Regions from separate parts of the Clostridium sp. LIBA-8841 genome, predicted to be linked through region 2. Evidence: a T-box and tRNA genes for the amino acid it is inferred to sense, from the RefSeq annotation. Region 2 holds a T-box; the other holds one or more tRNA genes.
The links. The T-box of region 2 lies ahead of trpS (tryptophan--tRNA ligase). A T-box ahead of a tRNA ligase gene usually reads a tRNA of that ligase, here a tRNA-Trp.
Positions count from the first base shown of each region.

Region 1: it has a tRNA-Trp gene. The T-box ahead of trpS (tryptophan--tRNA ligase) is inferred to sense a tRNA for this amino acid. The anticodon was not compared.

Region 1 covers NZ_CM173488.1:3,268,658-3,273,032, reverse strand. Annotated here, with positions in the region: gene tsaB (tRNA (adenosine(37)-N6)-threonylcarbamoyltransferase complex dimerization subunit type 1 TsaB) at 1-70, opposite strand, end outside; gene tsaE (tRNA (adenosine(37)-N6)-threonylcarbamoyltransferase complex ATPase subunit type 1 TsaE) at 64-528, opposite strand; gene AC2A4K_RS14355 (CBS domain-containing protein) at 828-1,448, shown strand; tRNA gene AC2A4K_RS14350 (tRNA-Trp) at 1,662-1,737, shown strand; tRNA gene AC2A4K_RS14345 (tRNA-Trp) at 1,766-1,841, shown strand; gene AC2A4K_RS14340 (bifunctional metallophosphatase/5'-nucleotidase) at 2,015-4,150, shown strand; gene AC2A4K_RS14335 (alpha/beta-type small acid-soluble spore protein) at 4,368-4,375, shown strand, end outside.
Region 2 covers NZ_CM173488.1:913,581-917,955, forward strand. Annotated here, with positions in the region: gene AC2A4K_RS03865 (LCP family protein) at 1-122, opposite strand, end outside; gene brnQ (branched-chain amino acid transport system II carrier protein) at 430-1,704, opposite strand; T-box leader at 2,128-2,343, shown strand; gene trpS (tryptophan--tRNA ligase) at 2,551-3,549, shown strand; gene AC2A4K_RS03880 (anaerobic sulfatase maturase) at 4,247-4,375, shown strand, end outside.

The DNA.
Region 1 (4,375 bases), 1.5 Mb from region 2:
GAACTCCCTTTTCATTTACTAAGGCACATGTAGCAGTGCTAGAAGAAGAGTCAACAGCTAATACTAACATTCTTTTATCTCCTTTATGTAGTTATATCTATCTCCATAACTATTAATAGTTATTTTTCTAAAGTTTTCACCCATATCAGGTAATTTTTCTATTTTAATATGTATATATTCTTCTGGGATAAGTTCCTCTATATAGTTAGCCCATTCAATTAAGCTTACGCCATCACCAAAGATATATTCATCAAATCCTATTGCTTCAATTTCATCTGGATCATTAACTCTATAAACATCAAAATGGTAAAGAGTTAATCTTCCACTATGATATTCATTAACTATATTAAAAGTTGGACTAGTTATATGCTCATCAATTCCTAATCCTTCTGCAATTCCTTTGCTTATATGAGTTTTGCCAGTTCCTAAGTCGCCAGTTAAACAAAGAATATCTCCTTTATTTACAAGAGAACCAAGTTGTCTTCCAATATGCATAGTTTTCTCTACACTATCTACTATAAATTCCATAAAGAACTCCTTTCAAATTAACACTCTTTAATCATTCTATCCAAATTTAAAGAAAAAGAAAAGAGATGCTAGATTTAATAAGATATTTTAAGTTTTATTATGTGTTTTAAATGATTCAAATTTTCTATGAGATTTAATAAAACATACACCTATAAAATTATTATAATATTAACCTTTAAAGGGCAAAAGACTCTTTAATTGATACTTTTGTAAATTTAATATAATTAGATAATTATATAATGGGATAATAGTATAATATTATTATAAAGTATGTAAATTTAGGAATTGGGGGGATTTGTATGTTAGTAAAGGCTGTTATGACAAAGAAGGACAATCTTGATTTGGTTACTTCTAAAACTATACTTAAAGATGCATTAAAAATTATGGATGATAATAATTTTTTATCAATTCCTGTAGTAGATGGCAATAAATTTAGGGGGGCAGTGTCTAAAAGCTGTATATATGAGCATTATTTTAAAAATAATTTAAGTAAAGAAGAGTTATTGAATAATGTTACTGTGGGAGAAATTTTTAAAACAGAAATTCCTATAATAAGTAAGGAAGAACATATAGAAAAAGCAGTTGCTATGTTAGAAAAAATGAGAATTTCTTTTGTTGCTGTTGTAGATGAATTTGATAATTTTAAGGGAATATTAACTCATAAAGCTGTATTTAAAGAGTTCAATAATGCCTTTGGCCTTAACAAGGGAGAAAGAATAGTTATAAGAACTTTTGATGTTCCAGGACAATTATCAAAGATGACTAAAATAATATCTCAAGAAGAGGGAGATATATTAAGTGTAGTTATTATAGATACAAAAAGTTTAACTGAGGTTAAAGAAGTCATTGTTAGAATTAAGAATGGAGATATTAATAATATAAAGAAAAAATTGAAAGATTCAGGATTTAAATTAGCATAATAAAATAGTTAAGAGTATAGAGTAGAGTATATTTTAAAAGAAATTTTAGTAATCCTTATTTATAGGTTTGAAAATAGAATATACTCTACTTTTATGAGTAAATATAAGACTATTTTATCAAGGAATTAATATGTATTTTTTATTAAAAATAAAATTTTACATAAAAAACCCTTGCGTTAAGTTTATTTTTAATATATAATAAATTCTGTGTTCAGGGGTATGGCTCAATTGGTAGAGTAGTGGTCTCCAAAACCATTGGTTGTGGGTTCGAGTCCTACTGCCCCTGCCAATTAACACAAATTATAACATAATATTATAGGGGTATGGCTCAATTGGTAGAGTAGTGGTCTCCAAAACCATTGGTTGTGGGTTCAAGTCCTACTGCCCCTGCCAGAAAATCAGTAAATTAATTTACTGATTTTTTTTTGCTTAATTTTAAAAAAAATATTGGTTTTTGTAAAGATGTTTATATTATAAAATGTGTAAAATATATAAAAATTGTAAACGATTTTAAAACGATGTATAATATTATCTGTACAGTTTAAAAGTAAAGGGGATAAAGAATAGTGAGAAAAATTATTAAACCATTAAGTTTTGCTACAATTATGTTTTTATCATTAAATCTATGTTTTTTTAATGATAAAGTCGTTAAGGGGGAGGAAATTTCTAATGAAACTAAAGTTACTATTTTAGGAACTTCAGATATACATGGAAGATTTGTTCCTTGGGATTATGCATCAGATACTGAAAATAATTCAGGAAGCTTATCACAAATATCAACAATTGTAAAAAAAGAAAGAAAAGAGAATCAAAATGTAATTCTTGTAGATGCAGGTGACTCAATTCAAGATAACTTTGTTGAAACTTTTAATAAAGGACCTAAGCAACCTATGGTTTTAGGTATGAATAAGATGAAATATGATGTTTGGGAAATGGGAAACCATGAATTTAACTTTGGATTAGATGTTCTTAAGCATGTAACAAATCAATTTGAAGGAAAAGTATTAGCGGGTAACATCTATAATGACGATGGAACAAGATATATGGATGGATATACTATAATAGAAAGAGACGGAATAAAAATAGGCATTATAGGAATGGATACTCCTATGATAAAAGAATTTGAAAAACCATATAATATAAAAGGAATTGAGTTTAGAGATCCAGTTAAAGAAACAAAAAAGATTATAAAAGAATTAGATGGAAAAGTTGATGCTATGATTGGCGTTATGCATATGGGCTTAGATAATGAAAATGAAATCCCGAATACAGGTGTTAGAGATATTGCTAATCAGTGTCCTGAACTTACAGCAATTATAGGTGGACATATGCATAAACTAGTTGAAAACGATATTATAAATGGAGTAATTATAACTGAACCAGGAAAATATGGACAGGCTGTCTCAAAAATAGATTTAACATTCAAAAAAGAAAATGGTAAAAATGTATTAAAAAATAAAAGCACTAATACTATTTCAGTGGCTAATGTAGAATCAGATAAAGAAATAGAAAATCTATTAAAGCCTTTTCACGAAGAGTTGCGTAAAGATGCCAATTCAGTTATCGGAAGACTTGAAGGGGTTAATATGGTAGATGAAGATTACATAAAAGGAATACCTACAATACATATAGAAGATACTCCATTAATTGACTTCTTTCATGAAGTTGGAAAGTATTATAGTAAGGCTGATGTAATAGCATTAGCTATAGATAATGATAAAGCTAAGTTAGATTTAGGAGAAATAAAGAAAAAAGATATAGCGTATAACTATAGATATACTGGTGGAGAAATAAGCGTTTATGAAGTAACAGGAAAAGACTTAAAAAAATACATGGAATGGGCTGCTGGATATTTTAATACATTAAATCCAGGAGACATTACTCCAAGTTTTAATCCTAAAAGAAGAGCATCTAAATACAGTACTAATGATATGTTTGGTGGAATAACTTATAAAATTGATTTAAGAGAAAAAGAAGGAAATAGAATTAAGGATGTTAAATATAAGGATGGAAGGGAACTTAAGGATACAGATGTCTTAAAATTAGGAATGAATTCATATAGGCTTGGACAATTACAAGGAAAGGGAGGAATCTTTGAAGGTAAAGATTTTAAAAAACTTTGGGATTCTAAAACTGCTTATGGAGAAGAAGAAGGAACAATAAGAAATTTAGCTATAGATTATATTAAAAATGTTAAAAATGGTGTTATAAATGCAAAAAAACAAAATAATTGGCGTTTGCTAGGTATAGATCCAAACTCAGAAAACTATAAAAAAGTTAGAGATTTAGTTAATTCAGGAGAGTTAAAAATACCTAGCTCTGAAGATGGAAAATATACTAATTTAGCATCAATAAATGAGAAGGATTTGCCTGTGGATAATAATACATCTAAAGAAGATGTGGATAATAATATACCTAAAGAAGATAAAGAAGATGCTAATATAAATTCAGATAAAAACAAAGAAAAAAATAATGAAGGAAATAATGAGGCTAGTAAGGAAGAATTACCTAAAGTAGATGAAAATGTAGAAAATCAAAAAAATAATGAAAATAAAATAGATAATAATCAAGAAGATGTTGAAGAAAACAACAAAAAAGAAAATGAGATTCCTAATACAGGATCTCCTATAGGTGGAGAAACTGTAGCACAAATAGCTATGTTATTAATAGGATTAGGTGTAGTATTAAAAATTAAAAGATAAATAATTATATAGAGGTTTTAGGTGAATTTTCATTGGTAGTTACTTTTTAAGAGTCTAAATTGCTTTGAAAGAGAGTTATATTATATTGGCATTATATAGATAAAAATCCTTCTATTTCATAGGTTTATAATCTGCATTCTGGTTAATATAATAGTGTAAGCAAGAGATAAACAAATTTCAAGCTTACAAATTACCAAAGCCAAAGGAGGAATTAGAAATGTCAAA
Region 2 (4,375 bases):
TAGGTAGCAGCTCCACCTACTAAACCCACTATCAAAAGACCAATAATCGAAAGTGTTATTATTAACTTACGATTTTTAGCGGGCTTTTTGGATTTCCCTTTTTTATTATTATTTCTTGCCAATGTAAGCATCCTCCCTTTTTTAAATTACAAAACAATTGTAGCATTCTATTATATAAGTTGTAAAGTTATGGATAAAATTGTTGAAATTTTGATAAAATAATTCTATTTATTTATAAAAATATTAAATAGAAAAGTATTAAAATTATGTTTAAATATACTAATCAAAAATTAAAAATCGACATTAATTTAAAAGTACAATAATAAATAAAAAGCTCTGTTTTAAATGAGTGATTATTTTAATTAGCCAAATAAAAAAACAAAAGAAATTTTATACATTAATTTCTTTTGTTTTTATAATTTTTATATTTTAAGCTGTAGCAGTTCTTCTGCTAGGAATAATGCTAGGTATTATAAATCCTACTAATGCAGGTAATAACCAACCAAATCCCTTAGAGTATAGTGGAAGTAGAGAAACTAAGTTTTCTAATCCAGGCATAAAACCAGCTAATGTTATTAATATACTAAATACTAAAGTAACATATACAGTAACTTTATGAGTAAGTGGATTAGTTATTCTCTTATGGAATAAGTTTAATAATATAAGAACTATTGTTACTGGGTATATAATACCAAGTAAAGTACCTGATAAAGATATTATTTTATCTAATCCCATGCTGGCAACTAGTATACTTGTTACAGTCATTAAAATAACATTAAATTTATAAGGTAGTTTACCATTAGAAACTCTTTCAAAGAAGCTTCCACCAGCAGAAAGTAATCCTATTGATGTTGTTAAGCAAGCTAATGCCATTGATATTCCGATTAATATTGCACCTGCATGTCCTAGAATACTCTCAGCAATAAAAAGTAATAATTGAGATTTTGATAAATCTAAAGCTTGGTTCCCAGTGTGAGCACCTAAGAATATTAATCCACCGTAAATTATTGCTAACCCACCGATTGCAATAGCTGCAGCTTTAATAAGTATTTTAAAGCTTGCTTTTCCAGTATATCCTTTAGATTTTATTGAACCTAATATTATTGAAGAGAATATTACAGCTGCAATAGCATCCATTGTTTGATATCCTTCAAGTAATGATACTGGAAGTGCATCTGGAGTATATGATGTAGTTAAGGCATCTATAGGATTAAGTACACCTTTAGCTATTAAGAAGAATAGTATAGCTAATAATATAGGTGTTAAAAATTTACCTAAAACATCAATAACCTTTGATGGTTTTAATACAAATATTAAGTTTATTAAGAAATAAGCAACTATTATTGCAAAGTAATTTATGTTAGGGAAGTTAGGCGCAAAAGCCAATTCATATGTAGTAGCCGCTGTTCTTGGTATAGCTAATAATGGTCCTATAAGTATAAACAATGCTATTGAATATATTAATGAGAACTTCTTACCAACTTTATCTCCGAATAATTCAAATCTTCCGTTAACTCTCATTGAAGATAGTATTCCAAGTAGAGGAACACCAACACCAGTTATTATAAATCCTATAATACCTAAATAGTAGTCAGGTCCTAAATTTCTTCCTAAAAAAGGTGGGAAAATAAGGTTACCAGCACCTAAAAACATTGAAAATAATGCAAAGCCGATTACTAAAAAATCTGATCTTTTGTTATTCATAACACACCTCATCTTTCTGTAAAATCAAATCAATAAAATATTTAACTCATAAAATGTTCTTTGTTTAAGATTGTTTATATAGAAATTTTTAAAATTTATGAGAAATGAGTAAATATAATTTGATTCTATAACAATATTTTTTACTTTATTTACATTATTATTATTCATGTGATTTTTAATTTTATTTATAAAAGTTATAATAATATATTATCATAATGTTAAATAAAATCAATAAAAATATTTTATAAATAAAATAAAAAGATTATAAATTTGATAATTTAATAAAAAAATAAAGAAAACATTGAATTAGTGTTAATGTGATTTAAAGATAAACATATATAATTTTTAACTTATCAATAATTGAAAAAATAAATATTCTTGACTAAAAGTAAAAAAATGATAAAATAACATTAAAGTTAATATAAAATATCTATGAAAAGAATTAGTAAGCTTAAAAGCAGACTTACAGAGAATCATATATTGCTGAGAGTATGATAGTTATGATTAGGTTGAATGGATCTTTGAGATGTTTAGAGGAATTTTTAGTATTCTAAACCGTAATCCTTACGTTACAGGGTAGAGATACAAAGATTTTATCTTTGTAATATTAGGTGGTACCGCGATATATTCGTCCTATAAGTTTTAATGACTTATAGGACTTTTTTATTTCTTAGTTAATAAATAAGATGAGACATTTAAAGTTCAAGATTTTTAAATGACATGAATTTAATTAAGAAAGCTACTTAAGAAAAACAAGTTAATTTTTATAATATAGTAATTAAAATAAAGGAGGTGTATCTGTCTCTTCATACAATTATATAATTTTAGTGAAAAGACAGAGTCATAATGGAAGATAAGAAAAAAGTTATTTTTAGTGGAATAAAACCATCAGGAGATTTGACATTAGGAAATTACTTAGGAGCAATAAAAAATTGGACTAAGTTACAAGAGGAATATGATTGCTATTTCTGTGTTGTTGACTTACATGCAATAACAGTAAAACAATTGCCAGCTGACTTAAGAAGAAGAACTTTAGAGGTTTTAGCTATATATATAGCTTCAGGTATAAATCCAGAAGAAAATACTTTATTTATTCAATCACATGTACCAGCTCATTCGGAAGCTTCATGGCTTTTAACATGCAATTCATACATGGGTGAATTAAACAGGATGACTCAATATAAAGATAAATCAAAGAAAATGGGAGATTCAATAGGAGCAGGATTATTTAACTATCCAGTTCTTATGGCTGCAGACATACTTTTATATAATGCTGACCTTGTTCCAGTTGGAAAGGATCAAATGCAACATTTAGAACTTGCTAGAGATATAGCTACTAGATTTAATAATACTTATAGCCCAACATTTACTATACCAGAAGGATATGTTCCAAAAGAGGGAGCAAAAATAATGGATTTACAAGATCCAAGTAAGAAAATGTCTAAATCAGATGCTAATCCAAATGGTTTCATATTAATAATGGATGAACCTAATGTTATAAGAAAGAAAATTTCAAGAGCTGTAACAGATAGCATTGGAGTTGTAAATTATACTGATGAACAACCAGGAGTTAAAAACTTAATAAATATTCTTTGTGCTATAAAAGGATATACTCCAGAAGAGGTTGTTGAAATGTATAATGGAAAAGGATATGCTGATTTTAAAAAGGATGTTGGAGAGGCAATAGTTGAAGAGCTAGCACCAGTTCAAGAAAAAGTTAAAGCTTTATTAGGAGATAAGAAAGCTTTAGAGGAAATATACAAAAAAGGTGCAGAAAAAGCAAACTATGTTGCAATGAAAACTCTTAGAAAAATGCAAAAGAAAATAGGATTAATTCCAAGATAGAAAAGCTCTATTAAGTAAAAGTTCGCTAGATATAGCTTAGTAATTGTTGAATTTCGTGAAGAATTTCTATTCATTCTTCCATAAATATAACTAAGGCTTCGAAACCCCCGATGGTCAAACAGTCTCAGATTTTTAACATTATATTTATTACAGAATAAATGAAATTCTAGTCACTTATGCAAGTATTACTTCGCTTATATCTAGCGAACTTTCTTTATGGAGCTTTTTATTGTTTATTAAGAAAATAGATCTTAAGTTTATCTAAAGCTGAAAAGCTTGATTCGCTTTAAGTGAAAGTTCAAATTTTTAATTTTGTACATTGAACTTACACATTTGAACGAAGTGAAAAGGTGCTCCATTTAGAAAAAAACTTCTTAAGGACAAATTCATTCAAATATCAGTTTTATATATGATGAATTTTTTTATAGAGTTTATTATAGGAGTTAGATATAAAAAGTAATAAATTAAGTTCTAATAACTTAGCTAGATAGAAATTTTCAATATAATTAGAAATTTTAGATTAAGCTATTTTTGTTTAAGTATATACGAGTTATATTAGAACGAAATTATAACCAATTATTAAAATATCTTAGATTATATATATGATAAACTTTATTCAAAGGAGTTTTTATAAGATTCATTTTGAGGATTAATAGATTGTTTAAATTATTTAGTAAAAATAAAAGGGGGAATTGGTATGCCACCATTAAGTTTGCTTATTAAGCCAGCTTCAAGTGGATGTAATTTAAAATGCACTTATTGTTTTTATCATTCTTTAAGTGACAATAGAAATGTTAAAAGCTATGGAGTTATGAGAGATGAAGTT